3 regions of the Trichocoleus sp. FACHB-90 genome follow, and region 3 is predicted to be linked to each of the others. Evidence: predicted binding sites of a transcription regulator. Region 3 holds the regulator's gene; each other region holds the start of a gene.
The links. Region 3 encodes NtcA, which controls nitrogen genes in cyanobacteria. Its sites were predicted from a motif close to TTTGTANNNNNNNNTACAAA; they were not measured.
Positions count from the first base shown of each region.

Region 1: the regulator NtcA is predicted to act here: its motif matches at 4,005-4,024, upstream of H6F74_RS05705 (DUF4278 domain-containing protein).
Region 2: the regulator NtcA is predicted to act here: its motif matches at 2,218-2,237, upstream of nirB (nitrite reductase large subunit NirB).

Region 1 covers NZ_JACJOK010000020.1:1,928-14,763, forward strand. Annotated here, with positions in the region: gene H6F74_RS05695 (DUF29 domain-containing protein) at 1-326, opposite strand, end outside; gene acnB (bifunctional aconitate hydratase 2/2-methylisocitrate dehydratase) at 388-2,994, opposite strand; gene H6F74_RS05705 (DUF4278 domain-containing protein) at 3,447-3,863, opposite strand; gene H6F74_RS05710 (DUF1802 family protein) at 4,401-5,864, opposite strand; gene H6F74_RS05715 (Uma2 family endonuclease) at 5,873-6,517, opposite strand; gene H6F74_RS05720 (P-loop NTPase fold protein) at 6,653-8,554, opposite strand; gene H6F74_RS05725 (hypothetical protein) at 8,596-9,279, opposite strand; gene H6F74_RS05730 (folylpolyglutamate synthase/dihydrofolate synthase family protein) at 9,453-10,793, shown strand; gene H6F74_RS05735 (sugar ABC transporter substrate-binding protein) at 10,829-12,109, opposite strand; gene pilM (type IV pilus assembly protein PilM) at 12,321-12,836, shown strand, end outside.
Region 2 covers NZ_JACJOK010000076.1:830-8,296, forward strand. Annotated here, with positions in the region: gene nirB (nitrite reductase large subunit NirB) at 1-2,165, opposite strand, end outside; gene H6F74_RS22420 (pentapeptide repeat-containing protein) at 2,461-3,015, opposite strand; gene hetR (heterocyst differentiation master regulator HetR) at 3,267-4,169, opposite strand; gene H6F74_RS22430 (hypothetical protein) at 4,624-4,797, opposite strand; gene H6F74_RS22435 (FAD-dependent oxidoreductase) at 5,072-6,973, opposite strand; gene H6F74_RS22440 (helix-turn-helix domain-containing protein) at 7,097-7,467, shown strand, end outside.
Region 3 covers NZ_JACJOK010000069.1:299,778-312,613, forward strand. Annotated here, with positions in the region: gene H6F74_RS20860 (hypothetical protein) at 1-186, shown strand; gene H6F74_RS20865 (response regulator transcription factor) at 252-650, opposite strand; gene H6F74_RS20870 (pentapeptide repeat-containing protein) at 1,050-2,954, opposite strand; gene H6F74_RS20875 (hypothetical protein) at 3,101-3,769, opposite strand; gene H6F74_RS20880 (glycoside hydrolase family 13 protein) at 4,038-5,489, shown strand; gene H6F74_RS20885 (GTP-binding protein) at 5,771-7,192, opposite strand; gene H6F74_RS20890 (DUF3146 family protein) at 7,457-7,720, shown strand; gene H6F74_RS20895 (pre-16S rRNA-processing nuclease YqgF) at 7,982-8,389, opposite strand; gene H6F74_RS20900 (DUF3084 domain-containing protein) at 8,480-10,090, opposite strand; gene ntcA (global nitrogen regulator NtcA) at 10,199-10,870, opposite strand; gene fabI (enoyl-ACP reductase FabI) at 11,211-11,987, shown strand; gene hisB (imidazoleglycerol-phosphate dehydratase HisB) at 12,097-12,738, shown strand; gene H6F74_RS20920 (WG repeat-containing protein) at 12,826-12,836, opposite strand, start outside.

The DNA.
Region 1 (12,836 bases), on a different contig from region 3:
ACTTCTGAAATTAGAGGCTGCAAACTGGGACTATCTTCTAGTAACCCTTCAATACAAATACGCTGTTCGGTGATAGTGCTGCGCCAACTTGCGCTCCGTTTCTCAGGCGGATATTGCCATTTAAGAAGGTGCATTAAAAGAATAATCAACCGAATTTTTAACTCTCGCTTTTCACTTTTACCCATACTTTCAATTTCTTCAATTAAACTAATAATATCTATCTCCTTAAATCGACCTTCTTTTAACTGTTGAGCAGTAGTTTGTATCCACAGATAAAAGTCTTGTTCGTAGAGACTATTTGGGTTGGGGAGCGATGGGCTTCTCATAACCTGATATCCTTTTATTCATCAGTTGATTAAGGTGGGCTTTGCCCACCCTACAGTTATTCTACTTCAACGCACCAGATGGAATACCCAAAATATCCTCAATCTTGGGCATATCTTCTAAGGCAATCACGCGACCTTCATCCTCAAAATTAGCGATTTGATCGAAGTTGAGATAGCGATACAAATCACCCGCAAAAGGATGAATTTTTTTCGCCACAATTTCCATGTATTCTTGCACTGTGGGAATGCGTCCTAACATCGCGCAAACAGCGGCTAATTCAGCAGAACCGAGATAAACTCGCGCATCTTTACCCATGCGATTATTGAAGTTGCGAGTGGAAGTTGAAAACACCGTTGTACCATCATCCACACGGGCTTGATTTCCCATGCACAAACTGCATCCCGGCATTTCTGTACGCGCACCTGCGGCATCAAATACGCCATAAACACCTTCTTCTTTTAGTTGGTGTTCATCCATTCGAGTTGGAGGACAAATCCACAAGCGGGTTTTGACTGCTGTTTCGCCTTCCAACACTTTCGCGGTGGCGCGATAGTGTCCGATATTCGTCATGCAAGAACCGACGAATACTTCTTGCACTGGATCGTTAGCAACTTCAGAAAGTAACTTGACGTTATCAGGATCGTTCGGTGCGGCGACAATTGGTTCCTTGATTTCGTTCAAGTCAATCTCGATAATTTCTGCATACTCCGCATCCGGATCTGCTTCCATTAACACGGGATTTGCCAACCATTCTTCCATCTTGGCGACGCGGCGCATGATGGTACGCGCATCGGCATAGCCTCGCGCTACCATGTTTTTCATCAGCGCTACGTTGGAACGCAGATATTCAGAAATTGTCTCGATACTGAGTTTAATTGTGCTACCTGCACAAGAACGTTCAGCGCTGGCATCGGTAAATTCAAAAGCTTGCTCAACTTTCAAGTCTGGCAAACCTTCAATTTCCATAATTCGCCCAGAAAAGATGTTTTTCTTGTTCTGTTTCTCGACAGTCAAAAGACCTTTTTGGATGGCAATATATGGGATGGCATTGACAATATCCCGCAGCGTGATACCGGGTTGCAATTCGCCTTTGAAGCGGACTAAAACAGATTCCGGCATATCCAACGGCATTACGCCCAAAGCTGCTGCAAACGCAACTAACCCGGAACCTGCTGGGAAGGAAATACCCAAGGGAAAGCGGGTGTGGGAGTCGCCGCCAGTTCCCACTGTGTCTGGTAACAGCATCCGGTTCAGCCAAGAGTGGATGATACCATCGCCGGGACGCAAGGCGACACCGCCACGCTGGGCGATGAAGTCGGGCAGTTCTTTGTGGGTTTTCACGTCCACTGGCTTTGGATAGGCAGCGGTGTGGCAGAAACTCTGCATTACCAAGTCTGCACTGAAACCCAGACAGGCGAGTTCTTTGAGTTCGTCGCGGGTCATGGGGCCTGTGGTATCTTGAGAACCAACAGTGGTCATTATTGGTTCGCAGGAAGTTCCAGGGCGCACCCCAGCGAGTCCGCAGGCTTTGCCGACCATTTTTTGTGCCAAGGTGTATCCTTTGCCCGTGTCGATGGGTGGGCGAGGACGGATGAAGATGGGGCTTGTTTCCAAACCAAGGGCAACTCGGATTTTATCGGTGAGGGTGCGTCCGATAAGTAGGGGAATGCGTCCTCCGGCGCGTACTTCGTCGGTGATGGTGTCGGGTTTGAGGCTGAAGGTGGATATTACTTCGCCAGATTCGTTGGTAATTTCACCTTTGTAAGGATGAATGGTAATTACCATGCCGGTTTCCATCTGGGTGACATCGCACTGGATGGGCAATGCACCTGCATCTTCGGCGGTGTTGAAGAAGATGGGCGCGATCGCACTCCCTAATATATATCCCCCCGCCCGTTTGTTCGGCACGAAAGGTATATCATTGCCAATGTGCCACAGCACTGAGTTGATCGCAGATTTGCGCGATGAACCAGTCCCCACTACATCCCCCACATAGGCAACGGGATGCCCTTTTTTCTTTAACTCGACAATCGTTTCCAAACTTCCCGGTTGCCGAGATTCCAGCATTGCCAAGGCGTGCAAGGGAATATCCGGGCGGGTTGTGGCATGGGTTGCGGGAGATAAATCGTCGGTGTTCGTCTCTCCGGGCACCTTAAATACGGTGACGGTAATGGCTTCGGGCAAAGTGGGGCGAGAGGTGAACCACTCAGCCGCCGCCCAAGACTCGATTACTTGTTTAGCGTAGGGATTAGTTTGGGATAATTCCTCTACATCGTGGAAGGCATCATACACCAGCATGATTTTGCTTAAAGCTGTTGCGGCTGCTGATGCCAATTCATCGTCTGATTTAAGTAAATCTATTAACGATTGCACGTTGTAGCCGCCTACCATTGTCCCCAGCAACTCGATGGCGTAGATGGGGGAAATTAGGGGGCTTTTGGTTTCGCCTTTGGCAACGGCGGTGAGAAATCCTGCTTTGACGTAAGCTGCGGGATCGACGCCTGGGGGAATGCGATCGCGCAACAATTCCAACAACGTCTCTTCTTCACCATCTGGCGGATTTTTCAACATTTCGCACAGTTGCGATGTTTGTTCGGCATCCAAGGGTAAAGGGGGAATTCCCAAAGCCGCACGTTCAGCAACGTGTTGACGATAAGATTCAAACATTTTCTAGTCTCCACAAACAATTAAGAGCAAAATTTAGGGGCGAATCGCTTTTAGGTTCTCCGCCTGGAGAATACAATCTCGATACCTGCGCTTCACAGCCACCAGTGAACAGAGAGTGTCGCCGCTACTGCTTGAGACGCAGATCAACATTATTAATTATTGTGAAAAATTGAAATAGGATTTGTACGGATTGCTGCAACTTGGTTGTTCGACGGCAACATTGCACAAAAAAAAAGGCGATCGCTCTCTATCGCCCGCTTACTTATATAAACCAGGAATCCGTCGTCTTCAGATTTGAAGATTTCGTGCTTAGATCAAATTCTACACCTTTAGGGGGATGAGCGCGATATTTTTCTGTCGAAACGCGATCGCACTTTAATTGCAGACTACTAAATTAAATATCTCTGACAGGCATCTTGCCTACCAGAGATATTCTAATCAGTTTCACCTAATTAGCACCCGCTCAATTGCTTCGACTCTGCCTCCAGAAGGCGCATCAGGTTTTCATCTCCGTTAGCTTTGGCTACCTGGATGCGGTGTTCCAGACTGCGCCGGATACTCTCCAAGTGCATTCTAGCGGATTCATCCATCATTTTTTGACGGTTTTTATCCGCTGACAATTTGCACTCCGGTAAATTTACCAATTGTTCAAGATGTTGCCGCTGTAGAGTATCGGTTGTTCCGGTTTTGCCGACGATGTAGGGAACGCCACGATACTTTAAATTAACGATCACATCAGGAACCTGAACGTGTCTGGGATATTGAACTTTATAATTTTGACCCCGATACTTAGCCAAAATTTCGCCTTCAGTCACTTCCAGGGTGGGTGAGGTGTTTTCATAACTGCTACCGCGATAAGAAAATTTCATAAATTTTGCCTCTGATTAAGTTTCCTGAGTATTTCTTACTAAATGAGGTAGGTTACGAGTGCGACATCTCTCTCTAGTTCTATTCTCCAGTGCCGTTGATGGCTCCGAATCCCCATTTGGTAAGAAGTAAATATTTTTATTTCTGTATCTATTTTTACAGTTCGCCAGCAAATCGTCAACGATTAAGATACTTTAAGCAGCATTTATATCTTTTGGCAGATAGCACACTGAAGCCCACTATGGCCTGGGGACGATAAACTTGGTGCGATTCATCTGGTGATTTGTGGCGTTCCAGATGTTAAGAGAAGCGGCTAACTTTCCCAGAAAGGCTAATTATTTTGATGAACTAAATTTGGTTTTTCACACCACAAGCAGCACAAAAATTTTTAACGTTACAACTTGCATCTGATTCGCAATGCGAGAAAAATATCGCTAGTTGATGATTATATTTCAAAGAATGCGATCGCTCTCTCCAAAGCTGGAGTATGCCTAGGCTGACAAGTTGCGCCGGAAATACAAGCGATCGCTTTCTCTATCTCAGATATCCATTGACAAGTCGCGCAGAAAGTAAAAGCGATCGCTCCTCCAATCACTACCCTTAATTCGTCCCAAGTAACCCGCTAAAGGTGAGGAAAGCTCAATCAGAATATCGTGCATTTCCTCAGTTTTTAATGGCTGAGGTGGATTGGAGTAAAGATAAGCTACATGAAGGGCATCAATGCCAACATTCTCATCGCCTGTAGTTTCTAGATGCTTTTTCAAGAGCTGGACTAGATGCGATCGCAATCTAATCTCTTTTTCAACTTGAGCAATGTATTTTTCAACTTCATCATCAGATTGTCCCGGCTTCAGGTAATTTTTCAGCTTAAACAAGTCTACTGAGTTAGGATGCTTACTTTGCAGTTTTACCAGTTTCTCAAGTGTTTCAGGATTAATAATCGCCATACCTTGTATTATTGCAGCATCATTAAGTTGGGTAGTTGGTTCGCCGGGGCCAATAATTAATTTAGCAGCTTGCTGAAATAGTTCTTTACTTTTGAGGCGTAGCGTTCCCAAATTTAACAGTTGCACTGCGGTTGGGTTGGGGATACTTTTACCTGCTTTACATTCACCTACTAGAGGATAGGGTTGTGAACAGAAGACATCTACACCACCAGCACCGCCTTTATGGAAATAGTCAACTGTAAAGCCTAAAAATTCAAGGCTGTTACGGACTACAATCTCAAAATCAGTACCAGCTTGATAGTTACTTGTGCCTTCATTTTCTTTACTACGATTACCTAAGTCAGCAATTGTGTTTATCCAAGCTAAATCGGGGTCAGATTGTCTTAGGTGTAAGGATTCAGTCCAACCGAGAAAAACTTTGATGTCTCGATCTAGTTCTTTAGCTGTTGGGTTGTTGATAGATAACTGCGCGATCGCATTCTGCAATTCTTCCAATTCTGGATGCAGTGGCGGCTGTCTGTGTTCTAGCTGCTGGCGGCGTTGAGTGAAGACGCGATCGCTCAATACAGGCGAAGATTCAGTAACAGTTAGGAGATTCGGTAAAGAAACAAAATTACCCTTGGGATTTACTGGAACTTCTATCGGTTGAGGTAGCGGATAAACTCGTAAATAAGTCAGAAAAATATAAGGACGTTGCGAGAGAATTTGCTGCAATGCTTCTGTTGTCCAAATTGTCAACCGCGACAAAGCTTCTAACGCTTCAGAATTATCTATAACTTGGCACAGTTCGCACCTAGCCCAAGCTTTAATTGTGACTGTTTCAGAATTTAACTGGGCAAATGCAGTTTGAGCAACAGACAAAAAATTCGGGCGATAATGTTGCTCAGTTGGTAGCAAGTTAATCGAAGCATCAGCAGGATAGAGAGCAAATTGTCGCCCCGGATCAATGAATGTCCGAGGCGTAGCTGCGATCGCTCTCCCTTGAATTAACGCTTCAATGTCTGGCGCTGGTACTTTTAGGGCAGTATCAAGGTTGACAAAATTGACTGGCGACATACTTCATCTTATGGTTGAAATTGAGTTAATAACCAAGCCACAACTTGAGAGTGTGCCATTTGACGACTGCGCCGCAAAGTCTCTTCTAATACTGCCATCTCTAAACCTGGTAATATTTGAGATTGAGTAATTCTTCTACTACCACCACTAGAAATTATTTCAAAGGCAATTATTTCGGCTTGCTGCACATCCACTATCCAATATTCAGATACTTTTATATCTTCATAAAGTAAGCGTTTTTCGCCTTTGTCATCAGCTAGGGTACTGTCAGAAATTTCAATAGCTATATCTGGCGGTGGAGTAATGTCAAGATTAGCGATCGCTGTTCCTGTCGGTACCATTTGCGCCCGTTCTCCGATGTAGTAAGATACATCAGGTTGGCACTCTCGAACACCTGTTTTCCGGTAGCTACAGTTATCCAAGCAATTCAGTGGGATATTTTTGAGAGCGGCGAATAAGGTGACAGCAATAGCAATAATCCCATTATCTTTTGCATGATCAGGGCCTACTGACATAGTTTCAATCCTCATTCGTCCATTGTAGTAGTAGCCTTTAGCTTTTTGATAAGCTGGGTCTTCAACGGTTTGGATAAATTCATCCCATGTAGCTACAACCCAAGTATCAGTCGGTAGTTTTGTCCGCATGGTACTCATAAATTTCTCTGTTGCACTTAACTTATATAGCAATCTTATTGGAGTTGTGAGATGCTAGACCTTCAGATACCCGACTCTTAGAGAAGTCGGGTATCTTGCCTTCACGAAGCATTTAAGACTGCTATAGCCAGGATATCAAGCATTAATTTTGTTGAATAAAGTGTCGATTGCTTCTTCTATGTTGTCTGATTCAGATACATCAACCATCATTGGCTCCTCTGAAACTACGGGTTCGTCTTCAATCATATCCGTAGGCACCTCATAAGATGGATCGCTGAGAATTTCTTTAAGCAGAGGGTTACTAGCTCCTAGCATTTTTTCAGCCCCTTTCTCAGTGATGAACTTAATAATTTCAGCCTCGCTTAAGTTATAGTCCACTTCTCGCTTTTGATGAACAGCACGAATAGCTATTAGAGGTTTTATCTCATCTTCTTTGAGTTCCACAAATTCTCCACCTTTTTCTCTGATTAGAGGTTCAAGATACTTGGATTCCATAGGTTTAGTCATTTTCTTAGACCTGGAACGAACTAAACAACCTCTAGTTAAATCAAATTTTTTATAGTCATTCAGCTTGCCCAAACCTGTTCCCAGCGCCACGCCACCAGCATACTGAAGAACTGCAACGCCAATTTTTACAGGTTGTCCGTTTTCTTTGCCAATTATCTTGAAATTGAGGTGCTTGTCCGTTTTCTTTTTATATACTTTATCTGTAACCTCTTCAATGGTTACTCTTTCTACTGTCTGTCCAATGAATGTCTGAAAGCCAAATAAAAGAGCATCAGCAAGTTGGAAATTATCATCTAAGTAATTTCCTATATTTTCTTGCATTTCTTCAATAAAAGCCTCCTCTACTGGATCTGAAGGTGGTTTTACACTTTCACGGTCTAGCATCTTAGACAAGTTCTCTTTACACCACACCAATACTTGTCTAACGGTTTCTGACTTTGTTTTACCAATACCCCTGAGTTGACTTTCAGAAAATGGATAAACTGAATAAGGAGGAACCAAGTTTTGAGCTTGATAAAAATCTCTTAACCGCAAGGTCACTAAATTAATGACAGAATCCTCATCCATGAATTTTAAATCAAGTGGTTCTCCATAGTCAGAAATCTTCCGCCAAGATAAGCTAGGCATTTGCTTAACTTTATCCTTCCATACAGCAGGAAGCATCACACTCAGAATTACCCCACGCTTGAGATTTTCAAAAAGTTCTTTTATTAAACCAGCCACAACTTGCGCTCTTGTCAAGCCAGTGTCTGGATCAGTGTCTGGATTGTCTAATTCATCAAAACAAATGACAAGTTCGTTATATTCACTTATCAAATCCAAAATTTGCAAAACAGCATCAAAAGATTGACGTTGAGTGGGTAATCTTAACTCGTTAGCTTTAAATTGAGCTAGTTCTTGACCAGCTAACCATTGAACTGCATCAAGCATTTCTTCATCTGAGAGTGTCCAAAAAATTGCTCTGACAATATTAGGATCACTAACATCTTTTACTTTGCGAAATCCTTTGGCTAGATCGTTCACCCATTTATTGACTTGCTCTGGTTTACCCTTTCCAAATTTTTCAACTAGCTCTTTAGGAGAAACAGTCTTGTTCTTAGGGTTAGCAGCCTTAAATACCTGGTTAGCCATAGATGTCGCTAGTTCCTGCCATTGTGTGACTTCTTGGCTACCAAGGTTTCTGAGACTGTCAGCTAAAATTACCTGAAATCCTTGCTTAATTTGTTGGATGTCACCATATTTGTTGGCGTAGACAAACAATGCACCACCCTGAGACTGTAGATGATGACGGATGCGGCTAATAAGGTGGGTTTTACCAGTTCCATATTCCGCAGTTATGACTATCGAGGTTGTCCGATTTTGCTCAATCGCCTGAAAAACTGCATTGGAAGCGTGATTATTTAGAGACTCCACATCAAGAAATCCCTGTCCCCAAATATTTTGATAGCGTACAACGACCTCGTTAAATGGGTTTTGATCCAAAAGAGCAGATTTTAAGGATTCGACGGAGGAAACAGAAGAGTTAGTCATGGCTTATTGCGTGAGGTAACGAATTTACAAAAAGATTTAGATCAATTTTTAGAACTTAGGCGTTTGACGTAGTAACGTATTCCGCCAAGTTCAGTTTTGATGGAGTCTTCAGCTTTATCAGGTGTGATGTCTGTCATCTCGCCGCCGATGAGTTGGACAAGATCGTTGGCTTGCATTTCCAGCAGCCACTCGTTGAAGTGCGATCGCGTTACCCGTTCCCCAATTTCCCGCCGAATCCGATAAATTGGCACCAGATTGTCCAGGTTATAATCCCGGTTCAGCTGGTCGTATACATCCAACGCCACTGGCTTAAACTCGTCGTAGGATGCGATCGCTTTCCCTTCCGCCTTACTTTGCACACCAGGAGCAGTCGCACCATTTGATAGTGTTCCCATCTCTCGGAGCCACTTCAACAAAGCATTGGCAGTTTTTGCCCCTATTTGAGAGTCAAACTCGAAATCAACACTTTCGAGTTTCTCGCCTAGCAACTGGACACCTTCGGAAGACAGGGATATCTTATTCTTGGAGATAGCGATCGCTCCGGCTTTTTCTAATTCTTGAAAAATGCCCTGATAGTCCGCAGCTTTCTCATTTGTTCTTTGAATTCGTTGGGTTAATTCACCTTTCTTAACTTCCGCCTTCGCTCCGCCCATATCCCACAGCGCCAAAAGCAGGCGAGTTTTCCCTTGGTCTTCCGTACCCCGTAAGCCTTTAGTTGTTGCCATCTTAATAATTCTTAGTTGCTGAAAAAAATACCGTCTCAGGTCAAACCACCTAACGTATAATAACCGCACATATCTAGCAAATCGCCTGTAAATGCGCTAGAGAATGCTTGTGCTGATTTACACAATAAATTACACAAGAAATAAATTTTAAAAAAAATTAGTATTAATTGCTCATGGATATCGACTCAATTCTTCAACCGTTTCAACGTTTTGGTGTTCATCTCGGACTAGAACGCATTGAAAAACTATTAACTGATTTGGGCAACCCGCACCACTCTGTCCCAGTTATTCATGTCGCTGGAACAAATGGTAAAGGCTCAGTTTGTGCCTATCTCTCCGCAGTTCTAACAGAGGCGGGTTATCGTGTCGGACGCTACACTTCCCCGCATTTAATTGATTGGAATGAGCGCATTTGTCTCAACGAACAGCCAATTTCCCTAGAAACGCTGCGAGAATTGCTGCTACAAGTCCAAGCAGCTATCCAACCAGATGAAGAGTCACCGACTCAGTTTGAAGTCATCACCACTGCTGCGTGGTTATATTTTTACCAGCAGGAAGTAGATGTCGTGGTGGTGGAAGTCGGATTGGGAGGACGTTTGGATGCAACGAATGTATGCTCCAGCCCTCTCGTTACCATCATAACTTCCATCAGTCGGGAACACTGGCAGGTACTAGGCCCTACCCTAGCCGACATCGCTAGAGAAAAAGCTGGTATCCTCAAACCAGGATGTCCGGCGGTAATTGGGCAATTGCCAGAGGAAGCGATCGCAGTCGTAAAACAACGGATTGTGGAATTAGGTTGTCCTGCTGTTTTCCCTCAAGCGGCGGTAGAGTTACGAACCTCTGAGGCGCAGAGGACACAGAGTAGAGAAAGATGGGTGGAATATAGGGGTATTGAAAATTTGGAATTCAATGCAGAATCCGATCCCCCCCTTGATAAAGAAGGTGTCGAAAATCGAAAATCGATAAAGTATCCTTTGCCGTTGTTGGGAGATTTTCAGCTGTTGAATTCCGCGTTAGCGATCGCATCTTTCCAAATTCTTCAGCAACAAGGTTGGAAAATTACCGAACAAGCGATCGCATCGGGGATGAGAAAAACTAAATGGTTGGGAAGACTCCAGTGGACAACCTGGCAAAATCGTCAATTACTAATAGATGGCGCACATAATCCAGCAGCTGCGATCGCTCTGCGTCAGTATGTCGATACACTGGAAAAGTCACACATACATTGGGTGATGGGGATGCTTTCAACTAAAGACCATGCAGATATTTTTAAAGCTTTACTTAGAGAAGGCGAAAAGCTTTACTTAGTCCCCGTACCAGATCATACTTCAGCCGAAACTGAATCTTTAGCCACCCTTGCACAAAACATCTGCCCGCAATTAGCATGTCGCATCTATCCCGAACTCACAGCTGGCTTGGAAGCAGCCATAGCGATCGCCGCCCCAGATGATTTAATAGTCTTGTGCGGTTCCCTATATCTAATAGGTCATTTTTTGAAAAACGCAAAGTAACGTAAAGGTTCTCTGCGTTACTTTGCGTTAAAAAACTACCTCTGATTCCACGCTAAAGCCGCATCACTCACGGCTTGATCTACCGTCTTTTGCCCCAACATCGCCGCCTGCAAATTTTCATAAATTGCCTTCTGCAACTTGTTAAGATCCTTCATCGCCGGAACCAGCACCTCTGCATCTTGCAAATCTCTAGCACTGATAGCGCGAGCTTGTGCCAATGGCGATGTTTTGGCATCACCCGCTAATTGGCGTTCATACTCTTTTAGTGCTTCAACTGTAGAAGGTAGCACATTCGCAGCTTTGGCAAAAGCCAGCTGATTTTCTGTATTTGTCACAAACAAAGCAAACTTCAAAGCATCATCCGGCCGATTAGTATCGCGGGGAACTACCAAATTCATCACCGCCACATTTTTCTTACCCGTCTCGCCAGTAATCTGCGGTGCAGCAGCCGACACTTGCGCGACAACGGGTGCATTCTTCTCAATCGTATTCATAAACTCCGCCCCCGTCCCCAGCAGCGCCGTCTCCCCAGCCTGGTATAGTTCTATTGCACGTCTATGCCCTTGCGTCAATACCTCCTGCGGCAAGTATCCCTTCTTATAAAGGTCTACCCAATACTGAAACGCCGCCTTACCTGTGGGCGTGTTAAAAGCCGCCTTACCTTCCGCATCCACCAGTTGAACGCCCATCTGCACCAACGACTCCAGCACCTCCCCGGAATCTTCCGGAACCAGCGTCACAAAAAACGCATACTTGCCAGTTTTCTTTTTAATTGCTTCAGCAACCTGTGCTAATTCCGTATAAGTTGCTGGTGGTTTACTGATACCAGCTTTTTTAAACAGATCGGTATTGTAAATTGTTACCCGCGTCGTCAGATACCAGGGAATGCCAAAACTTTTGTCATTAAGAGTGCTTGCCTTCCATATATTAGGTAAGTATGCCGAGCGTACCTGTTGAGGAACTTTAGCATCCAAATCTAACCAAGCATTGCGCGATGCCAGCTGGGAGGCAAAGTCAGGATTCAGATTTACCACATCCGGTGCCGTTTTTGCCGAAACCGCTGTCAAGATTTTGCTTTCCATCGCACTCCAGGGAACATCTACCCATAGCACCTTGACATTTTTATTTTCAGTTTCAAAGTTAGCAATCAGCTTTTGAAAATACTCAGTAAACTGTGGTTGTAGCTGCATTGTCCAAAATTCAATTTCTGGGTTTCCTGAGGAGGATGGACTAGGGCTACAACTAATCACCCAGCTGAGCATCAATCCCAATAGGGTGAATATGCTCAAACGTCTCCAGGTATTTATCCGGCTCATGTAAATCGCAATCCCATTTTGGCAATAGAAGTAATCTATACTACCCGATGAGGTATATCTAATGTATGGAATCTTTCGGGGTGTAGTTTTGTCTCTACCGATGTGTTTATGAGTTAGATTGGGTACCATAAATCTGTCTGTATTTCCCTAAACCCAATCTCCTCACCTACTACGCGATCGCAGGGCTGCGAAGAAAAGCCAACAAAAAAATATGTTTACCCGCTTTAAAGGATTAATAGCCAAACGTACCAAAGGAATTGGTATAGAAATCGCCCCGGAACGGATTAATATTGCTCAGCTACGCAAGCAGGGTCAAGGATTCAAATTGGCAGCACTCTCCTCTACAGAGGTTCCAGAAGGAATCTTCCTAGAAGGCAAGATTGCAGATGCCCCGGCTCTAGCTGAACTAATTAAGATGGCACTGGCAGAAAGTAAAATAAAAGTCCAGAACGTTGCCACAGCCGTTTCTGGGCGAGAAGCAGTAGTGCGCGTTATCCCAGTACCAGCCGAACTCGATGATAGAGAGTTGCGGGAAATGGTGCTGGATCACGAAGCAGGTCTATATCTGCCATTCCCACGGGAAGAAGCCGATGTGGACTATCAGAAGCTGGGCTTTTTCACCGATGAAGATGGAATTGAAAAGGTGCAGGTGCTGCTAGTTGCCACTCCCAAGGAAATTACAAACAGCTATATCGAGACTTTCCGGGAAGCTGGGTTAACAATCGAT
Region 2 (7,467 bases), on a different contig from region 3:
AGTACCGCGTGTTGCGGCTTCATTCCACCATTGCCACACACATACAAATTCCAGCCATTTTCTGTAGCGATGATGCCAAAATCCTTGCTTTGAGCTTCCGCACATTCGCGGGTGCAACCTGATACTGCTGATTTTAGTTTGTGAGGCGATCGCAAGCCTCGATAACGTAGTTCTACCTCAATTGCCAAACTGGTAGAATCCTGCACACCAAAGCGACACCAAGTGCTACCGACGCAAGATTTTACCGTGCGGAGTGCCTTACCGTAAGCGTGTCCCGATTCAAATCCGGCATCTATCAATCGCTTCCAAATGTGGGGCAATTGATCTACTCGCGCACCTAATAAATCAATGCGCTGTCCGCCAGTAATTTTGGTGTAAAGACCAAAATCTTTGGCAACTTCTCCTAATACAATCAGCTTATCTGGCGTTAGTTCACCACCGGGAACTCGTGGGATTACCGAATAAGTTCCATCCTTCTGAATGTTTGCCAGGTAATAATCATTGGTATCCTGCAAACCTACGTGAGACATCTCCAAAATATACTCGTTCCAAGTGGAAGCGAGAATAGAAGCTACCGCAGGCTTACAAATTTCGCAACCCTTACCTTGCCCATGTTTTTGAATTAAATCTTCAAAAGTCAGGATTTTTTGAGAACGCACTAAATGATAGATCTCTTGGCGAGAATAGGCGAAGTGTTCGCAGAGATTATTTTTTACCTCTATCCCCGCTTTCTTCATTTCAGCTTTGAGGATATCCGTCACCAGTGGCACGCAGCCGCCGCAACCTGTGCCTGCTTTAGTGCATTTTTTTACGCTGGCAATATCGGTGAAATTGTTTTTTTGAATCGCGGTACAAATTTGCTCTTTGCTGACATTATTGCAGGAGCAAATTTGAGCTGTATCTGGTAAACTTTCTACACCCATGCCTACTGTAGCAGTCTGACCTTCGCGGGGTGGCATGAGTAAATCTTCTGGATAAGGCGGGAGCGCGATCGCATTCTGCACAAATTGCAGCAATGTACCGTAAGCGGAAGCATCTCCTACTAGAATTCCGCCTAAAAGACGGCTACCATCCTGATTTAAAACCAGCTTTTTGTAAACACCTTGAACTGTATCGCTGATGGCGATTTCTTTAGCGCCGGGAGATTTTGCAAAGGCATCCCCGAAACTGGCAACATCCACTCCCAGAAGTTTGAGTTTGGTGGACATATCCGCGCCAGCAAAGCTGCTCGTTGCTGTATTGGACAAGATATCCGCCGCTACTCCTGCCATTGTATAACCGGGAGCGACTAAGCCGTAGATGCGATTTTGATAGAGGGCGCATTCTCCGATAGCATAAATATTTGGATCAGATGTTTGACATTGTTCGTTGATAACAATACCGCCGCGATCGCCTACTTCTATTCCACAACTTCTAGCAATTTCATCGCGGGGGCGAATTCCAGCCGAAAACACAATCATGTCTGTTTCCAACTCGGAACCATCAGCAAAAGTCATTTTAGCGACTTTGCCATTTTCACTAACAATTTCCGTAGTTGATTTACTGGTATGAATCGTCACACCAAGTTCTTCTATTTTGTTGCGAAGAATATTGCCGCCAGCATCATCAACTTGCACTGGCATCAGTCGGGGAGCGAACTCAACAACATGGGTTGTCAAACCCATACTTTTCAGAGCGTTGGCGCATTCCAAACCTAATAAACCGCCGCCAACAACAACCCCTACTTTACTATTTTTAGCATGGGATGACATTGCCTCAAGGTCTTCAATTGTCCGATAAACAAAGGTGCCTTTGGCATCATTTCCTTTAATGGGCGGTACAAAAGAATAGGAACCTGTTGCTAGCACAAGTTTGTCGTAAGCAACAGTTAAACCGTTGGCAGACGTGACTGTTTTTTCTTCTCGATTGATGGCAACTGCTTTATCACCGATATGAATTTGAACACCGTTTTCTTGATATAACCCAGGTTCAACTAGAGATAAATCTGCCGCAGTTTTTCCTGAGAAGAATCCACTGAGGTTAACGCGATCGTAAGCAACGCGAGGTTCTTCGCAGAAGGTAATCAAATTCCAGTGCTGCGTTGCTCCTTTGGCAATCATCAGCTCTAAGAACTTGTGTCCTACCATGCCATTGCCAATAACGATTAAATTCTTTTTGGCTGTCATTAATTTCTACAATGCCTATCTTTCAGTTATCCTAATAAGCTTTCAGCATTGTTCAGTATCTTTAGTTACCAAATAGTGGTTACTTATGCAACAGGTGAATGATCCCCATTTTGTTTTTGCATTATGTAGGGATTTATAAAAATGTGCAGTGCATCAAAGCAGTAATACTGATTTCATAATCTGTATAAAAACTGTAGGGGCAATTTATAAATCGCCCCTACTACAGGAAATTTATAGAAAATTTTAAGAAGTCCAGCCAAGAATTAAATGTAGCAGCACACCAGATTTGCATCACCTAATCATGAATGCCATCTGGCAGGATGGTCTTGAAAAGGTTTACCCTGTGAAAGCTTACGCCGTAGATAATCGCCCGATGGAGGTTTGCAGCGCGCAGGTTAGCCCAAATCAGGTCGGCTTTGTGCAGGTTTGCTCCTTCCAAGTTGGCATCTTCGAGGTTTGCCCAAGAGAGATCCGCCCAGGAAAGGTCAGCTCCCCGAAGATCCGCCCCACGGAGATCGACGCGGCTGAGGTCGGCTCTGCGGAGGTTAGCTTGGCTGAGGTTTGCCCAAGATAGATCCGCTCTTTTAAAGTCCACTCGGCTGAGGTCGGCACGGCTCAGGTCAGCTCGGCTGAGGTCGGCACCACTAAGATCCGCTCGGTTTAAGTCTACCCCCCGCAAGTCTACTTTATTGAGGTCTGAGAGTTTTTCTGGGCTATGTTTTCTTAGTTCATTCCAAATGCCTACGCCCTGCTTGAGCAGCGTTAAATGTTCTCGGTTGGCTAAATACCGTACCCCGACAGAGGCGTTGTCATTCGATGACGATGGATTTGTGGAAAATACGGTTGACATTTTTGCTCCTGTCTTTAACGAAGGTTAAGTTAATTCTTCCCAGATTAACCTCAAAAATTTCATCTGTGTAGTTTTTTTTACCTCGCTTATTCTTCTAGAAAGGCAGCCAAGATTCCTGTACTACGCCTAGAAACGTTAAAAGGGGGATGGCTTGAGCCTCCCCCTGCTGAAGAAATGATGCTGAGGCTCCCCCCTCACAGGTGCCATTCTCAGGCTGTGGATTAGGAACGAGAAAACGAGATATTCCGGATTCAGGAATCTTCTTTTGGCCCGAAAACCATTTGTAGAATAATTGGCTGACCGTCGGGGCGGTGATATTTATCTGCCCAATCTCGAACAATTACGTCGAGTTCTTGCATGGCTTCCTGAATCTGATCTGGCGGAATATCCAGTTCCTCAAGTATCCGCATTACACTTGGCTGGCGTTCTGCCCAATCTTTCATCAGTCGGAAGTACCGGGCGGTATCTTCAACCATGATGTAGGTGCGTTCTTCGTCTTCGGCGGGTGAATAGGAGGCGCGGGTAAGGGCGTAGAAGGGCAATCCCCAAGGACAATCAATTCGGGTCACTGTACCGGAATAGATTAAGCGGCGCTTGATGTGTTCTGCGAAAGCTTCGCTCAATTCCAAGCGTCGGTCTTCTGGCAAATCTTCTTGCGATCGCTTGTGCAGAAATTCAATCAGTTCGAGGAACTGAAAGGCGTTGATTAGCTGAGCATCTGGTAGATTAGCGGGCAGTTTTTCCTCAAGGTAGCGCTTTTCGTCAGCGTTCAGGCTGGTGCTATAAATGCGCGATCGCCCTGGTTGCCACGGATACTGTTCCATCCACACATAGGGAAACTGTATCAAATAGCGAGGCTCTTGAGAACCCAGCATTTTCAACAGTTTCCCTTCCGTTAAGGCAAGCCTGACTTCCTCAACAATGACCTTGACCCGCTTTGGCTCAATGTGGTGCAAATGTCCCGTCATGCGGATATTTTGCCCCTGCTCCAAATAAGTCATGTATATGGCACATTTTGCCGCCGTGGCAGCAGCATCCAAAAAAGCCCCGTGCCTGTGTCCGCCAGTTCTCATGGCACTGAAGGCTAAATAAAACATGATCTGATCCATAGCGCCGGGGCTGAGGCGTTTGATCAGATCGAGGTCGTTGATCATATGAGGGGTGGTTACATCGCAAAAGTATAAAACTTGTATTTCTTGGTGAAAAGCTTATCTTTCACCTTCGCAGTGAGTTCCAGTGGCTCGCGCTCGTCCGCTGAACTCAAGGCACCCCGATAGTATCAAGATAATAATCTCTAATTATAGAAAAGAAAGACCTCATAGACAGCAATGGTTGCAAGAATAAATGGCTACACCTCAAATGTCGCGTGTCAAACAGTGTTTCTTGGTACACTAGCATACAGGCTTTTTGAAGTTGTTTGCTGTCTGTCGATAGTTTTTTACCCAGGAGGCCCACTGGGAGCGAGCAATTGAGGACTTACGCAGTCATTGGCAGACGCCGACATTTAAACAGATGCCTAATGCTCATCCAGAGTCAACATTAGTCTACTGTGGAAATGCGTCAGTCTTGAGATTGTTTCCGGTTTCAAGGTGGGCGATCGCAATATAATTAATTTGTCGGTATGGGCGATCGCGCTCCTTGACTCCCTGTTGTTAAGTTTGAACCGATACTGATAAAATCAATCAAAGCATTTACCCGTATCTCGGCGAGAGGTTCCCCTGGGGGGAGATTGGCAATCTTGCTTGGCTTGAGCGATTTGAACTGATATTTGTTGATCTCCAAACGAAGATCCGAGTATTTTTGTTAAGCTAGACCACATCCCCACAGAATTAATTGCCACAGAGATTGATAACAAGCTCAACAACATGATAGACGTGTAAGGGCGCATAGCAGATGTCCGTGTCAGGGTTATAGTCCCTGATACGGAGTTCCTATTTATGCACCCGGATGAACTTCTGTAAAGAAGCTTAATTGATGCTAAGGTGTTCCAGATTGAACTTGCATAAAGTCACTCGGCTGATGTCTTGCCAAGACGGTGTTTAACTATGCGTGACTTTTAACTTTTGACTTGCTGTGGAAGCTGATTGTGTAAAATCTTTTCCACAACTAACCAGTTACCCGATAGGTTCAGATGTCCCCAAAAGCAGAGTGTCTGTTGGTCTTTGTAGGTTTGTAGTGCTTGGTCTACCTCTGGGCTAAGAGCGATCGCATTCCAAGTTTGCTCGTCCCCGACAGTTAGGGTGTAATCCTGTTCGGCGCGGCGCTGGAAGATGCCAGTGAAGAGGGACTGGGGGCTGGGGACTGGGGGCTGGGGACTGGGGACTGGGGAGGGACTAGGTAAGACTTTTTCCTCTTCTCCAATTCCCAATTCCCAATCCCCAATCCCCAATCCCCCATCCTTAGTAAATGGGCAATTACCATTCTTAGGGTAGGCTTCTGGGTTGTCTAGGTAGTAACGTTGCCAGTCCAGCCAGTCGGGGCGGTCGGGTGGCATATTGAATAGAGGGATAATCGCCGATGCAGCTTGTTTGTCTTGCAACAATGCTTCTTGCAGCACTCTGACTGGCAAATCTCTTGGTTGACAACCCCGCTGTATGCAAAGCGCCGCCGCCATACCAGCTGCTTGACCGATGTTCATCACGATTGGTTGTAACCGCGTGGCACCATTGGCAATATGGGACACGGAAATATTTTTTTCGCAGACGAGAAAACCATCGACTGAGGCGGGAATTAGGCAACTGAAGGGAATTGTGAACGGTGTCCCAGTCCAGCGCCCGCCCCAACGGAGGGATTTTGGTTTGACTAAGAAATTAGTGTTGGGATAATGGTGATCGTTCGGGTAGTTACCGAGGGCGATCGCCTGAACTTGTCCAGCAGCATTCATTCTCAAAGGTGCAACTTGCCCAACCACAGGTAAAATATCCTGCTCCCGCACCGTAGCGAGTCCCACTAGGCGGCGACTTTCTCGGTAGTAAGGATGCAAAGCATAAGCACCAGTTCGATTTTGGATTGGCGATTGGTCTGTTGAGGATTCAGGGAATATATTCTCTGCTAAGCCGAAACGCCGCCCCAACTGGGTTTGAATAAACTGGACAAAGCTTTGAGTATGCCACAGACTTTCTTGGAGAAATTCGCGCCGCGCCGCTTCTGATTCCACCAAACGCCCCACGCCTTCACCATAATCATTGCCGCATACGGGCCAGTTGATCATCAAAAGACCACCTGGCAAACGTCCATAATTGAGAAAATTCTCCCAACCGTAGTTATCCCAAGCGCCCAGGAATGGATTTTCAAATCCCTCCTTTTTAAGGGAGGTAGGGGGAGTTGGATTTTCGATTTTTGGAGATGCACCCTCGCCAAAATCTTGCATAATTGCTACCCAAGTGGGAGCTTGGACTGGGTATTTTTCGGTAAGGTGATTGGGTGAGTTTGGCGCACTGGGTTCGCCAAACTCTGATTGCATTTCCCATCCCCAACGATACGGAATTTCTGCTAGAGGGAGTAAATCTCCTAGTTCGGTTGCATCTAGAGTTATTTGGGCATGGACGGTAAAATCGGCAAATCGGACACCGAGAATGCGATCGCTACTTCGCAAAACTTCCATAGGCACCCTTCCCGAAATCCAGTGCAGATTTGGCAATTCCTGCACCCAAGAAGCAAAAATCTTGGCGCCTACACGCGGATCGAAGCTAAACATACTCACCCAGCTATTGTGCAAACCTCCAGGTTGTCGTTGCTGCAATTCCCGCAAAAACTCGCCCCAAAGTCCCGTCTGAAACGCTGCTAATTCGTTGCCATCGGGGGCAGAAACGCCTGCTGAGGTTAGCATTCCGCCCAGCCAGGTAAATTCGCTTACTAAGACAGTTTTGGCACCACAACGGGCAGCTTGTACGGCTGCTGCTGTTCCTCCGGTACCGCCTCCCACCACCAAAACATCAGCTGTAAATGTTTGTACCATTTCTGAATTTTTCTACACGCCAAAAGATAATTTGTTTATTCTACATTTCGGATATTTCGTTTATGTAGTGTGTATTATATTATTGCGAAAGGACAAGCTATATCATTATCTGGGAGAAGCACCATGTTAAGACACATTGTGCCTATAAATTCAGTTACAAATCCACAACAAGAAGCGCAAGATATTAAGCAATTACAGCGGATACTAAACCTGGAAAACTCCCAATTGAAACTGGTAGCAGCCAATGGAGAAGAAATTTACATTCCGGAATCAGTTCATCAAGTTCTGCGTGAAGTCGTCCATGCAATGTCATTGGGTCAGGCTATATCCATAGTCCCCCACAAGCGCGAATTAACAACACAAGAAGCAGCCGATCTTCTCAACGTCTCGCGCCCCTATTTAATAAAGTTATTAGAAAAGGGAGAACTTCCTTACATTACAGTGGGAACGCATCGACGTATTCGTTCGGAAGATTTGATGAAATACAAAGAACA
Region 3 (12,836 bases):
ATGCAGATAATGGACTCAGAAACTTTAAAACAATGGATTAGCCTGATTGAACTCAAGCGTGAGTCTCTAGTACGGCTTTTGGAAGAACCAAACCTGGGTACTCTCAGAATAGATGTTAATCAGGCACTGGAAGAAATTGACGATTTAATTGACGAGTTTAACCGTACCTTTCCTGAAGCAGGATAGGCCAATTAAAGTTTGACGCCTTGCGGGGCTAATTCCAGCTGCAAGGTCGCCTACCTTCGCACCCCCTAGTGACTAACTGCCCGCTGCCCTAGCTGCTTGACTAAAGCAATCAGTTCTTGGGTAGCGGTATCTTTTTTGCAGAAAGCATCTATTCTGGCAGTTTGGCTCATTACTTCAATCTGCGGGTCTTCCACTGATGAATAAGCAATGATCTGTGCGTGCGGATCGATGTGTTTTATCTGTGTCGATGCGGATAAACCGTCTAACACGGGCATCTGTAAGTCCAGAATAATCACATCAGGATGGTAACGCTCGACCATTTCCACGGCTTCTTGACCGTTGCTTGCGAGTCCAACTAGCTCAATGTTCGCCTGATTTTGCAATGCTAGCTTGAGGCTAAAACGAGTAAGTTCATGGTCATCAACAACCAGGACACGCAGAAGGGGGTGCTGACAGGACAACATAAGGAACAACAATTGTATCTGACCGTTCTAGTTTAGGGGCAAAAGGTCTAAAAGTCCCTCTATCGTCCGAGCGAACTGCTGAAAGAAATACCCATTTTGTGTAGAAACAAGAAGCTGAGAAGTCCAAATATTAAATTTTTATAAATAAAGAAAAGTTTTGTTATCTTAGGTATATAGAAATTAAGTAGCAAATCGGTTGAGGTTTGGCAAGTTGGATGCGATCGCTCTTGAGTTTCAGCCATTCGCTCTCTAGGATACCAAGACTTTTTCGGGCTGTCCTCTCCATCCAGAGGGATAGACTAAAAGAGCGATCGCACTCTTGATTGGTTAGAGAGTGCGATCGCGTCTTTGAAGTTTCCTATCTAATGAATCAAAAACTGAAGTGAACTCCTACACTGTCTAAATGCCCAGAATTCCTGTAAGAGTCGGCAGATAAGTTTGAAGGACTTCAGCGAGTTTACTAGCATCGGTAACAGCAGTAGTAACCCCCTTAAGGGCGTTCACAGCCATCGAGCAATACTTGATCGCACGTTCTTCTGGCGGTTTTTTCCCTTCTTCTGCGATGGTTTCTACTGCTTCTAGCGCCTCTTTCTTTAGACTGTCAGAAAGCACAGAATCCCCTTTAATAGCTTCTTGCAAAGCTGTCAAAATCTTCGCAAGCTCGTTGCTATCAGTAGTATTAACACCCTGAAGCTGCTGAATAGTCGTAGTTACTTGACCACTGATATCGCCCACAATGCTAGCCCCTATAAAGTCGCGACCAACAGTGACATCACCGACAGTAGTCTTATCTCCTTTATCCCCACTAACTATATCCCCGGTGACATTAGTTTGTTTACTTTCCATAATTTCAACCTCCGCTGATGGATTTAATAATATGTTGGCTCTTTCCCCTTGAATAGACACTTCATTGTAATAGTAATTTGTAATACTTTGATGGAGCGCTGATTTGTCTGCGCCTGGAAAAACACCAACCTTAGCGACGAAGACAAGATCACCTTTATTTTCAATACTGTAACGAGATACATCTAATCCATCATACTCAAGGGCAGTTTTAGCTATGGCAACAGCGAAAGCGGCTAAATTCATTCTTTGCCGTAAAATTAGATCAACAGTTTCTTGTAATTTGTCAATCCATTTTTCAAATTCACCCGGCTGAAACTCTCCGCTGTCTGGTTTTTGTAGTAAAAATCCGTGCTTGCCTTGCTTCAAATGGACAAGCTTACAGTCAACGTTTTTGAAACGGGTGTTGTTATTAATGTTCCACTCTTGAATGCAGGAATAGGTAAGATAAGCTCCTGAAAAATCTGCATCTAATATTTGAGATTTAGATAGGTTTGCCCATTCCAAATTAGCTTTTCTCAAATCGGCACCATTCAAATTTGCTCCTTTAAGATTTGCTCCTTCTAAATTAGCCTCTCTCAAATCAGCATTACTCAGGTTCGCTCCCGTGATAACTGCTTTTTCCAAATTAGCCTCTCTCAAGTTAGCGCCACTTAAGTTTGCTCCTGTATAATCCCTTCCGGAACCTTCTTGTGGTTTTATCAGTAACTTTCTAACATTGGGTGGCTCCAATATCGTTCCCTGCAATCTAGATAATTCTAGTCCAGTTACATTTTTGAAGCTAGCACGGGTTAAGATAGCCTTTCTAAAATCTGTGTGCGGTAAATCTGCACCATCAAAGCAAGCATCTGTTAAATCGACTCCATAAAAAGATGTCCCACCTGTTGCTGCCCAAAAGACCGCTTTTTCTCTAATCCAGACAAATTGGGGTGAGCCTCTAATTGCCTGTCTTGCGATGATAGCACCTGTGAGGATGACTGCGATGGCTACAATTAAAGTAATAATTCCTTCAGCCGATTTCAATTCTCGCTCAGTTATTGTAGATACTATAATTGATAATTCAACTACTATAGCTGTCACCGAAAATATCATTACTTTACCTATAAATCCACAAATTACAAAAGTAGTTATATAAAAAAATGCTAGAATAATTGAGCTAGTCCAAGCTAAAACTATACTAATTACAAGCAGCAAGATTTCATTAGTTACAATGTTAGCCTTACTGAAAATACCGATAAATATACAAGCAGGAATTGTTCCAATAACAATAATTGATGTAGTTATCTCTACACCGCGAATTATCAAGTTAAACAAACTAATTGTATATGCTAACATAAACCCTATTACTAAAGCTACACTTTGCCACTGTTTATCATGGTAGCTATTTTTCAGGGTGTCATATATAATAATCTCTACCAATCCTCCTGATAAAGAAGGTAAAATACTAAAAAACCCGGACAATAATATGATTAAACTTACTATTAATAATTTCCTTGCATTTGTTTGCCCAGCTTTTGCTTGTAAAAATTATTTTGTGTGATTAAGATTGGTAATTCTTAAATTGCGAATATCCCTTTTACTAGTATTTGTCATATAAAATTTTAATACTATTTATTTTTACAGCAAGCAGATTCTGGATTTACCAAACAACAAATAGGTCTTATTATGCTTGGCAGTTCCTGTGTCTCAGAATTTAAGAATGCGTTACTAAGAGAATTTATATCTACAGGTTGCGTAGCAACTAAATCAATCAGTTCATCAGGGACATCAGTTAGCAGTTTTAAATCATATAAAGTTAAATTTTTATCTTTTAATAATTCTTTGATCCGAAACATAGTTGTTGGCAGTTCGATGGCAAGTTTCAAATCTTCAATACTGCACTCTAAAACGCCGCTGATTTGGCTAAGGTGCTTCTGAACTTGAGATTCAGCTAATTTATTCTTATAGATAGACTGCGTACTATAGAATGCGATAAGAGTCGGGTGTACGCCAGAGAGAACGCTCAACTCTTTCAAGGTTAACCCCTTCTGTTTAGCCATTTCAATAATTTTGAGTTGGAAAGCTTCCCGCTTGGCTACAGGCTTCACTAACTCCACTACACTTACATCCAGTTTGGTTGCAATTTTTTTAAGGTCACTAGCAATCTCTTCTGTGAGTTCCACTGGCTTAGTTGCATATATCTGAATAGCCTCTAAGGAAACGCCTGAAACTTGGCTAAGTTCTTCTAGAGTTAAACCTTTTTCGCCCGTAATTTCTTGTATACGCAGAGTAATCATTGATAAATTGTTTGTCCTAATGTCATATTTGCTACTGAGCTATTATTAATAAGGAAAAATAAAAACCTGCTTAAATTTTAAGAAAAATTTTATATTTTAGTAATACAGATTAAACTTTGGGCGGCAATAATTTAATACCTAAGTATCACAAAAAGGCAAAGTTGGATTTCGCTGTTGAGTATTCTGTTACAAAGATTATCTTCCAGAGGTGAGAAGCGAAAAGCTGGCAAGGGCTGTACCTTAGCGTTGAAGGGCTAGGAAGGAGTTTATGCAGATACAGACGCCAGATTGGGTTAAGCACGCGGTTTTTTACCAAATTTTCCCGGATCGCTTTGCTAAAACGAAGCATCCTCACAAGCGGCTTTTGAAAGATACCCGGTGGGAAGATTGGCACGAAATGCCGACGCTTCAAGGGTACAAAGGCGGGGATTTGTGGGGGGTGATGGAGCAGTTGGATTACTTGCAGGATTTGGGGATTAATGCGGTTTATTTTACCCCCATTTTTCAATCGGCTAGTAATCACCGCTATCACACTCACGACTATTATCAGGTCGATCCGATGTTGGGGGGGAATGGCGCTTTTCGGGAGTTGCTGGAAGCTGCCCATGAACGGGATATTAAGGTTGTGCTGGATGGGGTGTTTAATCACTCTAGTCGCGGATTTTTCTTTTTCCACGATGTTCTGGAAAATGGCCCCCATTCGCCTTGGGTGGATTGGTTCAAGATTGAAGGCTGGCCTTTATCGGCGTATGACGGCAATTTTCCGGCGAATTATGAGGGCTGGGATGGAAATCGGGCGCTGCCAGTGTTCAACCACGATAATCCAGAAGTGCGGGAATATATTATGGAGATTGCCGAATATTGGATTAAGTTCGGCATTGACGGCTGGCGCTTGGATGTGCCGTTTGAGATTAAGACTGAGGGGTTTTGGCAGGAATTTCGCGATCGCGTTAAAGCCCTTAACCCAGAAGCCTACATTGTCGGGGAAGTTTGGGGAGATTCGCGGGAATGGTTGGATGGTACCCAGTTTGACGGGGTGATGAATTATCTATTTACCGCGCCGACCATTGCTTTTACCGCAGGCGATCGCGTGGACATGGAGCAAGTGAAAGATCGTTCCTATCATCCCTACCCGCCGCTGTTGGCCGCCGAATATGGCGAAAAAATCCAGCAGTTGTTGGAATTATACCCTTGGGAAATTCAACTCACGCAACTGAATTTGCTGGCAAGTCACGATACAGCGCGATTAATTTCCATTGCAGGAGGCGACAAGGAAAGTTGTGAACTAGCAACATTGCTGCTGTTGACTTTTCCTGGTGCGCCTAGTATCTACTATGGCGATGAAGTGGGATTACCGGGAAAACTCGATCCCGACTCGCGCCGAGGATTCCCGATGGAAGCGCGCTGGGAACGTGATGTTTTAGATTATCACAAAAAATTGATTTCTTTGCGTCACGCTCACCCTGCTCTGCGTACAGGTGATTACAAAGTTCTGTTTGCAGAAGGGACAGTTTATGTATTTGCTCGAACTTTGGGAGACGAGGAGATAATTGTTGCTGTTAACGTCAATACTGCACCCGCAGAAAACGTAAGCGTTGAGGCGGCATTAAAATCCAAACCTAGTAAGTTATTGTATGGCACAGATGAGGTGTCTTGGAGCGTTGAGGGAGAATCCATACAGTTGAATTTGCCGTCGCGTAGTGGCTGCATACTTGGTTGAGGGGGAAGCGATCGCTTTCTAACCTAACCCCCTAACTCCCTGTTGGTGAACGAAGAGCAGGGTGTCATACAACCCTTAGAAAATCTCGAAAATTGCGATATTTTGTGGGGGCATAGCAATGCCATGTCCCTACAGCCAACCAAAATCAACATACACTGTCAAAGCGTTTATTTATAATTATATTTGAGCCAAGCGGAGCTATCGAGCAGTTACTTTGAGCGATGGATTTAAAGTTGAATTAGATGAGCTTTAAATAACAAGAGAAAGACAAGCGATCGCGTTCAACTAAATAACTTGGCGCTCAACTCATGCTTAATCCGATTCAAAATTGAAGTTTCATCCAGGGAAGTGAGAATGCGAGTCACAACGGCTTTCGGGCCGTCTGGCCCCCAGGAAGCACCATTGAGAAGGTAAGTTTTAGTAACTTGTCCGATGCCATAACAAGAGACACCAGCGACACCAGCTTGAGTTAACGCCACCGAAAGATAGGGAGCTAAAGATGCGCCTCCGGTCATGGGTGCAGAGATACCCAACAAACTTTTGAGTGAACCGAGTCCGAGATTTGCCACCAATTCGCTGGCACTAATCCCGCCCATAGTCAGGGCAATTTTTTGCAACAATCCCACAGCACCCGTTTGAGTCATGGGAATACCGTAGAGTTTGGATAGAGTGAGAATCATTGCCACATCAATGATGGCACCGGAGAGGAGGTCAACCACTGTTAGTGGGTTAAGAGCGATCGCTATTGCCTTCGCCATCACCGACTTCCAGATAATCTGATTGGCACAATCATCCCGAATTTGCATTTTACGCTGCACCAGCTGCTCATTCACATCATCGGCATACAACATAGTATTAAGTGCTACCAGCGACTTACCTTCCCGGTGCAAAATATCGAGGATTTTCAGCTTCAAATCCATAACTTGTGGCGTTCCCGGCTGTCGCTGCACGGTTCTAGTTCCGTCAGAACGGCGCACAGCTTGCGCCACCAGAGGCGACGCCGCCACCATGACAATTTCATCCGGTGATAGCAATTCTCGCACTCGCTCATCCCGAATTTTGTGGTAAATTGCTATCCGGTCGGCATCCGGATACTGGTCAATTTTGTTAAAAACCAGCAACATCGGTTTACCAACTTCCCGCAGTTGCGACAGCGCCTCAAATTCCACCTTAGTCATGTCGCCGGAAATGATAAATAGCAGCAAATCTGCCTGTCTGGCAACTTGTCGCGCTAAGGTTTCGCGGGTTTCTCCGTCTACTTCGTCAATCCCCGGAGTGTCAATCAGCTGAATCTGGGAATTGCCCAGACTTGGCAGCGTGACTCGCAAAACTTCGGAATTACTTTGTGCTTCAGGCTCATTTTCCAGTTGCCAGCTGGCATCTTGATGGGTGCGGGTGACACCATGAAGAGGCCCGGTTTCAAACACGTTCTTACCTAATAAAGCATTGAGTACGGAAGATTTGCCCCTTCCCACCATGCCAAAGGCGGCAATTTGGACGAGTGACCGATCTAACTTGTCCAGCATCGTTGCCAAGTCCTCAATTTCGGACTCCAATCCTGCCCGTTCTTGGGGAGTAAGATCCAAATTGCCTACCAAGTCTCGCAGGGCGTTTTGCGCCTTTTTGTAGTTCAGTTCTGCCTGGATATCATCAAAGCTGAAAATGGCGCTGTCTAATTCTTGATCTAAAGCGCTGTAGTTCAAGTGTGGTGAAGGTGACTGGTTGGAATTTGGGGTTGCGTCAGATGTTGAACGAGTCAAAATTGCACCTACTGTCTTGCCTGGAGTTACTCTTCTTTCATCCTAGTCACTGCCCGTCGAGTCTGGCACTTTCCATGTCTAGGGGCGTATTTGCTTTTGAGTTTTGGCAAATGCAAGTCAGCTGTGAGAATGATGTCATCTACACCTGAGTCGCCATAAGTTTAGTATTGTTGCTGAAATTTTGGCATTTGAATCAGCTGAGCGATTGTGAGTTCTAAACGTTTACCTCAAACCACTGCTTACGTCCGAATTACCCAAATGTCCTGGCAACAGGGCTTTCTGAAAGGGGAAGTTACAGCGGCGAAGTATGAGTGGCAGTTCCATTGGTGTTTCCGACAGGGGGAATTGTCGGTCTCACCTTCTTTGGGACGCGCTTTAATTCTGGAACCATTGGGGCGGTTTTTAGAGCAGAAGGATTATCAGTTAGAGCCTGGGGGAGACTATGCCTTTACTATCAGGGCAGAACTTTAGTCAGTTGTCCGTTGAATAGACCTCTTGCAAAAGTCAGCCCTGAATGAAATAAATTTCGGGCTGAAAGCCAAAGTTAGCCCTGAAATAAATTTCGGGCTGAAAGCTAAAGTTAGCTAAAGCTAACTGGCAAACATCCTCAACCCGTTTTAACGGGTTTTAGCTTTAAGCCTGTTCGCGTAGCGTTCCCGAAGGGTACTTTAGTTCAAGGCATTTATGCAAGAGGTCTAATGATTACCAATTCCCCATTCCCAGCCGTGGCGCTTACTTATTAGTTGTTTGTGTTTTTAAGTATCTTTCGATGAGGAGGATGGCGACAATATCATCAATTGGTCGGGGTGGTTCACGCAATCCTTTGGGGATGAGGCTAGAAAGACCTTTTGGGGGATACATTTGCCAGTAGCGATCGCGTGCTTCTAAAGTGCTGTAGCGCTCATCTACCATGACTATCGGCAACGATGCGGGTAATTCTGTCTGAAGTTTCTTGTTCCAGGTTTTGGCTGTAGTTTGATCGCCCATTACCAGAGTAGCGATCGCGAATTGTTCGCACAAGTTTTTGATGATTGCGATCGCTTCTGGTGCTGGCACCACCTGATGATAATGCAGTGTCAGGTCAAGTCCCATCACGGCTATACCACACTTATCACGCCCCGGATCGAAACCTAAAATCATTTTAATTGGGAATTGGGGATTGGGGATTGGGAATTGGGAATTGGGGATTGGGAATTAGGGATTGGGGATTGGGGATTGGGAATTGACAAATTACATACTAAAAATTACCTCTCCATTCCGCACGACTACTAAATTCAGTTTCAGCGGCCCTACGAGGTATGTATCTTCTGCCACTACTGCCTTGAGATCGATAGGCTGCTTGAACTTTTTCAGCTTTTCAATAAAGCGAATCAAGCTGGTAATTCGACCGTCGCCTACCTGAATTGTATCGTTCAAAATTCCAGCTCGATTAGCTCGGAACTGAGATGCTCCCAGGAGCAAATCGATCCGCTGCCGCATTTGTTGGTCATTCATAGTTGAAGGGTCGGCAGATGTTGCTGCGATGATATCACCATCACTGAACACGATTTTATTCACTGTCGCGTCTGCAAAGACTTGTACGTCCTTTTCCCCTTGGACGTAGTTGCCAGCCGAGAAAATTCGCACCAGGTAGGGGCGACCATCTTTAATTTGGTTAAGCAGTTGGTCTACCTGCGCTTGGGTAATTTGCACTACGCGCTCATTGACCACCTTGTTGTTATTGTTGTTACCAGGTTGCGTAGCTTTCATTGCTGTGCGATTTGCTTCTCGTAAAAGCTGATCTATAGCCTGACGGGCGGCGGCGGGATCGACAATACGGAAGACACCAAAAGCCAGAACTTGACCGCGTTGGAGAGCGACGTTACCTTGACGCAACGCTTGATAGGATTGGTAATACTGTTCCAGGTCTGCTACTTCCTGCTCTAGGGCAGCTTGTTGTTTCTCTATTTCCTTGAGGCGAGTTTCGCGCTGAGTAATTACTTGGTCTCGTGCGGAAATTTCCTCATCAAGTTGGGCGAGGGCTGTGTCTCGCTTGGCGATTTCTTTATCACGTTGGGCAATGCTGTTTCTCAGGTTGGAAATTTTTTGATCAAGTTCTGCCAAGGCTTGGTCGCGATTACCAATTTCCCGGTCGCGTTCTGTGATGGCTTGGTCAAGCTTGGCGATTTCGCGATCGCGTTGAGTAACTTGGCCCTTGAGTTGGGTGATTTGAGCCTTTACGCGATCGCGCTCCTTGATTAGTTCCTGGCGTTCCCCTTGAAGTTGTTGAATTTCAGAACGTAAATTTACCGCTTGCCCAGAAACACTTTCCAGCTGTTGCTGGGTTTTCTCAAAGCTAGCCGCAACGCTTTTAAGTTCGCGCTCTGTCTTGCTCAGTTGCGCCTCTGTCTGGGCTTGTCTGGCTAGTGCTGCCGCCAGAGACTTATTAATGGCATCCAGACGCTTTTGGGCGGCTTGCTGCTCGGTACGGGCTAGTGAGAGTTCGTTTTCAGTTTGTTGTTTCTGGGCTGCAACTTTGGAGAGTTCGCTTTCAGTTTGTTGTTTCTGGGCTACAGTTTGGTCAAGCTCCCGACGAGCGGTTCTGAGTTTTCGCTGAATTTCATCAACTTGAAACACGCCTGTGCGTAACGGCTTGCTGGTGGCAAATAGGATCGTCAGGGTTGAGGCGGAAATCATCAAACCTGTAAGAATTGTAACTAAGACCGCAGTTTTCTTGGGACGCAGATTGAACAGACTCAGCCGCGCTTTTCCCACGCGAGTGCCAATGCGATCGCCCAAGGTGGCGATCGCACCACCCAATACCAAAATCGATAAAATTAAGACCAGCGCACTGGTGGTCATTTTCCAGCTTTAGCTATCACCTCTCAAGCTTAAGCATAAAGGCTTTTTTGTGATAGACGCTGGTACTTCAACTATTGATTAACAAAAGCTGACAGTGCAAAAGATGTTTTAGGTGAACTGCTGGCTCAAAGCTACCGGGTTATGAACGGTAATTTTTTTCTTATTGATGGAAATCATTTTCTCTGAGCGTAAATCTCCCAGTAACCGGGTGACTGTCACTCTTGTGGAACCAATTGCTTCTGCGATCGCTTGGTGAGAAAGCTTCAGATCAACTGTAATTCCATTCGGGCCTGGAACGCCAAAATCGCGACAGAGAATCAACAAAAAACTCACCAATCGCGATCCCATATCCCGGTGCGCCAAAGTCTCAATCATCATCTCTGTTTGCAAGATCCGCGATGAAAGCCCCCGCAGCATCAACATCGACAATTCTGGATTATCCTTGAGCGCTTGCTCCACCTGTTCAATTGGTGCTGAAAGCAACTCCACAGGCGTAAATGCTACTGCGTGATAAAATCTGTCTGACCGATTCCCGGTAATCAACGACAGTACGCCAAAGACGCTGTTTTCTCGCAGCAGCGCCACTGTAATTTCTTCCCCAGCTTCGTACACGCGAGACAGCTTCACAGCTCCTTTGAGCAAAAAATATACCCGTTCAGCCGGGTCTCCGGGGAAAAAGATAGTTTTGCCCCGATCAAAGGTTTCCACCACTGGCGGAAACGCCCCACCTCCGATTTGACGGAACACAGCTGCTAACGGTCTATCTTGCGTCACTACCACTTCCTTATATCCTTATTGCTGCCCTAGAAACTCTTCTGGGAATTACAACCGACTGTGAGAAATTTCTGACTTTAGACACTGATAAACTGACTCTTAGGCAGTTTTTTGTGCTGCTTGATACATAATTTTAAAGTTGTTTTATCCTCCAAGTTTTTCCAATTGCCTCAACCCCACGGCGCAAATCAGATTGTTAAGGAAAATGTCTATATCTTGACAATACCTGTTTGATAAGCTGGGATGCAGTTTGAGTCATGTTGGGTAAGCTTCGATCCCGACGCAAGCTATCTGAATTACCGCCCTAAATCGGATATTCTCTAATATTGCCTTCAAAATTGACATCATGCTAGATTTATCAGGAAAAAATGCCCTAGTTACTGGCATTGCCAACAACCGCTCAATCGCTTGGGGTATTGCCCAGCAGTTACACAAAGCTGGTGCAAATTTGGGAGTTACTTATCTACCAGACGACCGAGGACGCTTTGAGAAGAAAGTCGCCGAATTGGTAGAACCTCTCAACCCCAGCTTGTTTTTACCTTGCGATGTTCAGAATGATGACCAAATTCGTTCTACATTTGATGCCATCCGCGATAAGTGGGGCAGGCTAGATATTTTAATCCATTGTCTTGCTTTTGCCAACAAGGACGATTTATCAGGTGATTTTAGCAACACCACCCGCGCTGGCTTCACTCAAGCTTTGGAAATTAGCACCTACTCGCTAGTTCAACTGGCTGGGGCGGCGAAACCGCTAATGACAGAAGGCGGCAGTATTGTCACCCTAACTTATTTGGGCGGCGTTAAGGTGATCCCCAATTACAATGTGATGGGCATTGCTAAGTCTGGCTTGGAAATGAGCGTGCGTTATCTAGCCTCGGAGATGGGGCCTTCTAATATTCGCGTGAATGCAATCTCAGCTGGCCCGATACGCACTCTGGCATCATCGGCGGTGGGTGGCATTCTGGATATGATCCATCATGTTGAGGAAGTAGCACCACTGCGGCGAACTGTGACTCAGACAGAAGTGGGAAATGCTGCTAGTTTCTTGTGCAGCGACTTGGCAAGTGGGATTACGGGTCAAGTGCTGTATGTAGATGCTGGATACGAGATTATGGGAATGTGATGTAGGGGCTGGGGATTGGGGACTGGGGAAAGAATCTAACTTACCCCATTCCCTAGCTCGATAGCATAGAATAATAAACTTACTTGTTTCTTGTTAGTGAGCATCTGCTATGCAGACAAGCGATCGCGTTTCCACCACTCCGAACCTTGAACAACTTTTATCACCTCGCACGGCTACGGTTTCACGTAAGACGGGCGAAACTGATGTCTTGGTGACAGTAAACTTAGACGGGAATGGGACTTGCAACGCCAATACGGGCATTCCCTTTTTGGATCATATGCTGCATCAAATTGCCTCTCACGGGCTGATTGATTTGGATGTAGCCGCGAAAGGGGATTTAGAAATTGATGACCACCACACCAACGAAGATGTGGGCATTACGTTGGGGATGGCGTTCGGGAAAGCACTAAGCGATCGCAAGGGAATTGTTCGCTTTGGTAATTTCCTCGCCCCCTTAGATGAAGCTTTGGTGCAGGTGGTGTTAGACTTTTCTGGTCGTCCTCACCTCAGCTATGGCTTACAAATTCCCACCCAGCGAGTCGGGACTTATGACACTCAGCTGGTGCGAGAATTTTTTGTAGCGGTGGTGAATCATAGCCAGATGACGCTGCACATCCGACAGTTGGATGGGATTAATTCCCACCACATTATCGAAGCGACCTTTAAGGCGTTTGCGCGTAGTCTTCGTATGGCTATGGAAATCGATCCCCGTCGTGCTGGTATGATTCCCAGTTCCAAAGGGGTTTTGTAGGTGGTCAGGGGATAGTTCAGTTCGGGAGGATTAGCTTAGGTTGCGATCGCTAAGCAAGAGTGAACTTTCTCCTGCATCTACTAGGTATTACTTGAGGG